Regions from separate parts of the Pseudoalteromonas sp. CO325X genome, predicted to be linked through region 1. Evidence: predicted binding sites of a transcription regulator. Region 1 holds the regulator's gene; the other holds the start of a gene.
What was found. The regulator ArgR, encoded in region 1, controls arginine synthesis, uptake and breakdown. The targets are predictions, from matches to a motif close to ANTGAATANNTATTCANT.

Region 1 (4,217 bases):
CACCACGTTATGAGACGCTTCAGCGATACAAAAGTGAAAAGCGTTAATAGCTTTCGCCTTGGCACTGAGGTCATCACTTACTTGCGCTATTTTTTCAAAGCTATGCTTTACCTTTACAAAGTCATTTTGAGTCCCGCGCAATGCCGCATAATAGGCGGCGATACCTTCGAGGGCATGGCGAAACTCCAGTAAATCAAACTGCGACTCTGGGTGCTTACTGATCAACTCAAACAGTGGATCACTTAAGCCCTCTTCCAATTGGTTCTTTACAAAGGTGCCACCACCTTGGCGGCGCGTCACCAACCCCTTGGCTTCGAGTTTTTGAATTGCCTCACGCAGCGATGGGCGCGATACTTCAAACTGCTTAGCCAGCTCACGCTCAGGCGGAAGCTTTTCCCCTGGCGCCAGCGATCCCTCAAGAATCATATTCTCAAGCTGGGCCAAGATCACGTCCGATAATTTCGCTGCTTTTACTTTCAATGACATCGTTGATTTATGCTTTGGGTAAATTGGTCATACCAAAAAGTGCGGTTAAGGTATCAAATTCACCGCAAGCTGTCAAAATTGACCCAGTTCACATCAATTTTTATTCAGCCAATTATGGTGGATATGCGCGCAAATTAAAGTAATTTACGCTTAGCGACAAATGGTCAGACCAGTAAGAAGAAAGGAAATAGATGCACAAAAAAGCCCCTATAGCAGAACTATAGGGGCTTTTAGCATGATATCGCTATTAGCCAATATCATGAAGTAACCGCCATGGTGGCTATTACTTATTCATGAAGTCGATGCCTTCTTGAATATCTTTATTCAAGGTGCCCAGCATGTCTTCTTTGGCTTGTTGTTCAAAGGCGCTTAGTTCACCGTAAGAAAGCAACTCTTCGACACCATTTTTACCAAGACGTACCGGCTGAGCGAAGAACTGTGCGTCTTCACCATTACCTTCAACATAGGCGTATTCAACAACCTCTTCACCTTGCATGCCTTTGACTAGTGACAAGCAGAAGCGCGCTGCAGCTGCGCCCATAGAAAGTGTAGCACTGCCGCCACCCGCTTTTGCTTCAACAACTTCGGTACCGGCGTTTTGGATACGCTTAGTTAGCGCCGCAACTTCCTCATCAGAGAAGCTCGCACCTTCTACTTGAGACAGTAGAGGTAGAATAGTAGTCCCTGAGTGACCACCAATTACTGGCACTTTCACGTCGTTCACGTTCAGGCCTTTTAGCTCAGCAATGAAAGTTTCAGCACGGATCACGTCAAGTGTTGTTACACCAAATACGCGTGCAGGGTCATAAGTGCCTGCTTTTTTGAATACTTCAGCAACGATTGGCACTGTGCCGTTGACCGGGTTAGTGATAACACCGACCATGGCTTTCGGGCAGTTTTTAACAATGCCCTCAGCTAGCGTCTGGACAATGCTGGCGTTTACATTAAACAAATCAGCGCGGTCCATGCCCGGCTTACGCGGCATACCCGCCGGGATTAAAACAATGTCACAACCGTTTAGTGCTGCGTCTAAGTCTTCTTTACCGAAGCCCTTTACATCAACCGCAGTTGGGATGTGTGATAGGTCAACAGCAACACCAGGAACCACAGGGGCTACGTCGTATAGAGCAAGCTCAGAACCAGCAGGAAGGCTATTTTTTAGTAGCAAAGAGAGCGCTTGACCGATACCACCGGCAGCACCTAAAACGGCAACTTTCATTTTAATTCTCCGTAAAATAACGAGATTGGGTTATCAAGATTTGGGTCATCTGACCTTTTGGTGGCCTTAAAGATAATGAAAAGCGCCGATAAAGACAAATTTATCCGCGTTATTTTGACGATAATCTCGACCATAGTCGTAAACTTCACTGTAAACCTCCGTGCCTTGGATGAAATAACCCCGGTTCTTGGGTAGAATGATAAGACTTTAAGCTACAAAGACCATTATTATGCACGCGCAAGAAAAACAAGAAGCCTTGGTAAAAGCCTTTAAAGCCCTCCTAAAAGAAGAAAATTTCGGCTCACAAGGAGAGATTGTTGATGCCCTAAAAGAACAAGGCTTCGATAACATCAGCCAAAGCAAAGTTTCGCGCATGCTCAGCAAGTTTGGTGCGGTGCGTACACGCAACGCCAAACAAGAAATGGTCTATTGCTTACCCGCAGAATTAGCCGTTCCCACTGCGAAGTCACCACTGCGCCAATTAGTACTGGATATTGTTCACAATGAGATGATGATCATCATCACCACCAGCCCAGGTGCAGCACAATTAATCGCGCGCTTGCTCGATTCTCTCGGTAAGGCCGATGGCGTGCTGGGAACCATTGCCGGAGACGACACCATTTTTATTGCCCCCGCCAAAGTCTCAGAAATTGATATTACTCTGGAGCGGGTGCGTAAGCTGTTTGAGAACGTGTAGCTAACGACTTTAAAAAGTCCACCGAGGGGGCAAAAAACGCTGAGCCCATGTCGGCCTGGGTAAAGTCCAGCCAAGCATCATAATGATGATGATCCCCTAACTGACTTTTCAGCATTTGCGTAAACGCGTCGCCACTGGCGGCGCAGGTCACCGACAACAAGCCTTGCTTGGTCATGGTGCCAAAGGGCATGCCTTGGTGCAGTAACAGCGGCTCGCCTTTTTCATCTTTCAACTCTGAGCGCGCCGCGTGACTGTTGGCATTAATCGGCATGAGCAGCTCGGCATCCAGACGAGTACGGCCAATCACCAACTCTTGTTCTTCGATGCTGAGCGCTTGCCAGGCATTTAGGTTGTGGGTAAAGCGCTGGACGTGCACATAACTACCTTTTACAAAATCATTGTCGGGTTCATTAATGAGGGCCGTGAGATTTTTTTGTCGTCCATGAGGCGTATCCGGAGCGTAAAGAAAGCCATTAAAATCACGGCCGTCTAAAAAGCGATAACAGGTGATCTCCTCGACAAGCTCGACATCACTGCCTAGCAGCTTCAATACTCGCTGGCCAAATAGATGATTGACATCTTCGCGGTCCGAGCGAATTTGTATAAACAAATCGAACGGCTGTGCTAGCACGTGATGGTCACGGTTGGGGATACTTGGAAAGCTCGCTAATTCTGCAGGCATGGCATCGGGGTGAAAGTGCGGCCAGTACTGCGCACCTATGGCGACAAAGCTGGAAACCATGGCCTCAGAGAAGCGATCATCGTATTCGCTTTGCAGGTCCACTAACTGTGCGAGCTTACTTTTAACTGCGTGATCATGGCCATCAAGGACATTGAGAAACAAGTGCAAGCCGTGCAAATTGGCCTGCGCGCACACACCGGATTGCGCTCTGGGCATTAAGTTACCATTCCTTTCGTTGTTATTGTTAGCAACGCCTATTACCGGCGCCAAGCCGCCCGCGCGGCTACATAAAGGCTATGAATTCGCGCTTAATCAGCGAAGAAATTCACAGAGTGTGGGGTAATTGTAAGCGATAGCTTCTGACTCGGCAAAAACTCTTGTTCAGCCTTAGCAGGAATTTCAACTTCTTGAGCAAACACGCTGACGCGATAAACGTATTCTGTGCCGACAAAACGCTGTGATAGTAACGTCACTTCACCGTGTTCATCACCAATCAACTGCATATCGTGGGGACGAACATACACTTGCCCCTTCCCCGATGATGGCAAAGGCTGTAAAGAGCGCACAATACCAAAGGGCGTTTGCACATGCTCGGCATCAACGATAGTGGCATCAATATACACACCAGTGCCTAAGAACTCTGCCACAACTTTAGAGTTAGGGTGCTGGAATAATTGTTTCGCCGTACCTTGCTGCGCAATTTGTCCGTTGTGCATGACCGCTAATGTGTCGGCAAAGGCAAATGCTTCTTCTTTAGAGTGGGTAACAAAAATAGCAGAGACGCGCTGGTCTTTAATAATGCGGCGAATGTCAGCGATTAGTTGAAAACGCACCTGATGATCAATATTCGAAAACGGCTCATCAAGTAGCAATAGACTAGGTTTGTATGCCAGCGCTCTCGCTATGGCAACACGTTGCTGTTGGCCGCCTGAAAGCTGGTGTGGATAACGCCCTCCACACTCATCTAGATGCACCAGTGCGAGCATTTCGGCTACCCGCTGCTGTTTGTTAGCTTTGCTCATGCCCTTTAAACCAAAGGCTATGTTTTGCGCCACGGTTAAGTGTGGAAACAGCGCGTAATCCTGAAACATCATGCCCATGTTGCGGTGCTGTGGGCTCACGCAATGCTGGTC
Region 2 (4,217 bases), on a different contig from region 1:
ACACTGAAGCCACCTTCAATAGGTAACTGGTTACCTCCAGCACCGCCCTGACAGCTCGCTGGTGCAAGTTTCAAACATTCATCAGGCTCAAATAAGCCTTTTTCTTTGCGGTACTCGTAACCAAAGCTCATTGATAGCGGTGCGCCGGCGCCGGGCACTTCAATAAACTCAATCGGACCATTGATGGTCGCAGTTGCGATACGCTGGCTGTACTTTTGCTGCTGTAATGCAATCGCTGTAGCATAACCGGCCATTTCATCGGTAATGGTGCCAAAGCCACCAAACAGGTTGATGGGTACGCAAGTTGGGTCGCCGTTTAAGCAGGTGACGCCGTCTTCGGTTTCAAGGGCATTTTGGATGTTAGTTAGGTTGGTGTAGCCACCGCGTACGGTGGTACGGTTGGACTCACCATATTGGAAACTAACATCATACTCCCAGTCGTCAAACACATAACCTTTCACGCCAGTGACAAACTGGAACAACGAGGTGTCATAGCGCTCTGTACGGGGGCCGAGTTCGAGTGTACGCCGACGCAACTGCACAGTTAAATAGTCCTCAGAGTCGACGACGCCATTGCCGTTGACATCATTCCAGTTACTGTCACTTAAGAGACCATCAGCGAGCGCATTGTTGCCCGTATCAATCATAAATTGCTGTGCTTGATCGCTAATTAATGGGTTAAACAGTGGCAATTCGAAACTCGCACCAAATGTGCCTGATGGGGCAACCTGTGTATCTACCGAGATCGAGCTGTAAGTGAGTGATGAATAAACTTCATGATCGTCGGTAAGGTTGTAACGAGCGAGAGCCGTACCTGAATAGCGCTCGGACGGTGTTTGATAGAAGTTGTAGGGGTTGAAGTTGAACACGCTACAGGTATCGGCAGCAAGTGTGCCATCATTTCTAAATTGGCCTGCGGTCCCCGCTCCGACAATACCAAAGCGTGTGGGCATGGCCGTTGTAGAACCACCACTTTCTACTGAGTTAGGGGCCTCACACTCAGAGGGTGCTGGAACGGGCGGTTGACCATTTAGGAATTGCTCATAGTTGGCGCCTGATGCGGTTTCGATACCAAGTAAACCCAGCGGGCGATCGCCAAGGAGCACTTGGTCACGCTTCATCCAGTCCAATGAAAGTACGACGTTACCTCTGTCGTCAGCGAGGTTAGAACCGATGGTAAGCGATATATTACTTTTATCGCCGTCACTTTCGTCTGTTTGCTGGTGAGAGGTGTCTAAGGCTATCCCTTCAAAATTATCTTTAAGGACAAAGTTAACCGCCCCAGCAATGGCATCAGAGCCATAAACGGCCGAAGCACCACCAGTAACCACATCGATGCGCTCTACCAGCGCCGAAGGGATCACCGAGGTATCTACCGAACCGTTGTAGTTGTATGGGATCATTCGCCGGCCATTAACCAGTATCAATGAACGCTGAGATCCCAAGCCTCTTAAGTTGACCGTTGCTGCACCACCAGAGCCGTTGTTCACGTTGCTGCACCACCAGAGCCGTTGTTCACGTTACTGCCGTCACCGGGAATAGTGGATGGTAGAGTACGAAGAATTTGCTCTACTTCGGGTTCTTGTTGGAAGCGCAGCTCTTTCTCGCCAATGGACGTGATGGGGCTGGCTGAGACAGCGCCGGGCTGGCGAATACGACTACCTGTGATGGCAATGACCTCAATATCCTTGGCTTCTTCATCCCCCGCAGCGAGTGCTTGAGGCATAACGAATGAAGAAATACCTACGCCGAGCGCTACTTGTAGCGACAGCGCCAGTTTAGATTTTAACATTGTTTTTCTCCCTTGTTATTAGTAAGACTAATACTTCAGGGCCAATCAAACTGCGGTTGTTCCTATTTAGCGTCATAAGCTTAGTCCGATTTGTTCAAACCTGCCAATGACTTAGAGTCAAAAAATAGAGCAAAACCCTCAACGTAAACAATGTAAAATCAATCTTGGTATGACCAATTATCTTTTTTGATGTTATCACCATCATTGATGACTAATGAAGATGATTTTTTCTCGTATAGATTTTATTTATATCCGCTATTTTTATTATCTATAAAGTTGAATTAACGGCATTGTTGGCGGTTTTTAAGTCTCCTAACAAGAAATTCAAGGTTATAAGTATTGGTATTACCAATTTACACTTATGTGGACATTCTCTTTTTTTTTGATATGGTGTTGGTTAAATATCAATAAAAAGTAACTAAATTTGCACTGGGGTGAGCATGGATATTACAGCATTGTTAATTGAAGCCGCTTGGCTTATGGCGACCGGTATGGTGGTGGTCTTTGTATTTCTACTCATATTGATAGGCGCTTTACGCCTAATGTCATATATCTTTGCCGATACAGAACAAGCGAATCAACAAGCTAGCGCCACTACCACGCATCACAGTAAGCGCCCTTCAAAGGCGCATATTGCAGCTATTGCTGCGGCTGTGCATCAGTATAAGAAGCAATAATAAGGGTCAATTATGTCTAAATTAAAGCTTACCGAATTAGTACTGCGAGACGCGCATCAATCTTTATTAGCAACACGCATGCGCTTAGAGGATATGCTCCCGATCGCTGATAAGCTTGATCAGGTTGGGTTTTGGTCAATGGAATCATGGGGTGGGGCCACCTTTGACTCCTGTATCCGTTATTTAGGTGAAGACCCTTGGCATCGTATCCGTGCCCTGAAAGCGGCGATGCCTAATACTAAACAGCAGATGCTACTGCGTGGTCAGAATTTACTCGGCTATCGTCATTACAGTGACGATGTTGTGACTAAGTTTGTCGAGCGCGCTCACACCAATGGTGTTGATGTGTTTCGTATCTTTGATGCGATGAATGATGTACGTAATTTAGAGACGGCAATCAAAGCCGCTGTAAATATTGGCGCCCATGCGCAAGGCACTATCTCTTACACCGTCTCACCGGTCCACACGTTGGATATGTGGTTAGATCAGGCTAAGCGCCTTGAAGATATGGGTTGTCATTCTATTTGCATTAAAGATATGGCCGGGCTGTTAAAGCCCTATGATGCCGATAAGCTGATCCGTGGCTTAAAGGAAACCGTGTCTTTACCCATTGCTATGCAATGCCATGCGACCACAGGACTAAGCACAGCAACCTACCAAAAGGCCATTGATGCTGGCATTGATATGCTTGATACGGCAGTTTCTAGTATGAGTCAAACCTATGGTCACAGCGCCACCGAGACCTTGGTTGCTATTGTCGAGGATACCCCGCGTGATACCGGTTTGGACCAAACCTTACTCGAGGAAATTGCGGCTTATTTTAGGGAAGTACGTAAGAAGTATGCGCAATTTGAAGGTAGCTTAAAAGGTGTTGATGGCCGCATCCTATTAGCGCAAGTGCCCGGTGGCATGCTCACAAATATGGAAAACCAGTTAAAAGAGCAAAACGCAGGCGATAAGTTAGACGAGGTACTCAAAGAAATCCCCAAAGTCCGCAAAGACTTAGGTTACTTACCTTTGGTCACCCCCACCTCACAAATTGTTGGCACTCAAGCCGTGTTGAATGTGCTTACCGGTGAGCGCTACAAGTCTATTACTAAGGAAACCGCAGGCGTTCTTAAAGGTGAGTATGGAGCAACACCCGCACCGGTAGATAGCCAATTGCAACAGCGTGTTTTAGAAGGTGCAGAGGCAATTAGTTGCCGTCCAGCCGACCTCATTGAGCCTGAGCTAGACAAGCTGACGGAGGAACTAGATGCTCATGCGAAAGAGCAGAACCTCGAGTTAGTAGACGAGGTGGTTGATGACGTTTTAACCTATGCACTATTCCCGCAAATCGGTTTAAAATTCTTAGCGAATCGAAATAACCCTGATGCTTTCGAACCAGCGCCCAGCGCCGAGCCGGAGCAGCCAAAGGCTGTGGCCAAGGCGGCACCGACAAAGCAAGGGCCAGAGCGTTATAGCATTAGTGTCGATGGTCAGGCCTATGATGTTGTCGTCGCCCCCGGTGGTGAGTTGGAGAGTGTGCGTGCTGTTGAGGGTGAAGGTGAAAACCCACCGCAGTCGGCTGCGATTAGTGGCGGGGAAACACTGAATGCACCGTTAACGGGCAATGTCTTCAAGGTTTTAGTCAAACCTGGTCAGCACGTGAGTGAAGGTGATGTGGTTATGATCATGGAAGCGATGAAGATGGAAACTGAAGTGCGCGCATTGCACGGCGGTGAAGTCAGTGATGTGTTAGTGCGTGA

Region 2: a site for ArgR is predicted at 2,206-2,223, ahead of EXT46_RS18085 (OadG family transporter subunit). Genes of this name have one in related genera too.

The regions. Positions count from the first base shown of each region.
Region 1 covers NZ_SGPG01000032.1:330,178-334,394, forward strand. Annotated here, with positions in the region: gene pdhR (pyruvate dehydrogenase complex transcriptional repressor PdhR) at 1-486, opposite strand, end outside; gene mdh (malate dehydrogenase) at 770-1,705, opposite strand; gene argR (transcriptional regulator ArgR) at 1,935-2,402, shown strand; gene EXT46_RS17035 (Dyp-type peroxidase) at 2,362-3,300, opposite strand; gene EXT46_RS17040 (ABC transporter ATP-binding protein) at 3,393-4,217, opposite strand, start outside.
Region 2 covers NZ_SGPG01000034.1:76,298-80,514, forward strand. Annotated here, with positions in the region: gene EXT46_RS18080 (TonB-dependent receptor) at 1-1,490, opposite strand, end outside; gene EXT46_RS19065 (hypothetical protein) at 1,487-1,792, opposite strand; gene EXT46_RS18085 (OadG family transporter subunit) at 2,233-2,469, shown strand; gene oadA (sodium-extruding oxaloacetate decarboxylase subunit alpha) at 2,482-4,217, shown strand, end outside.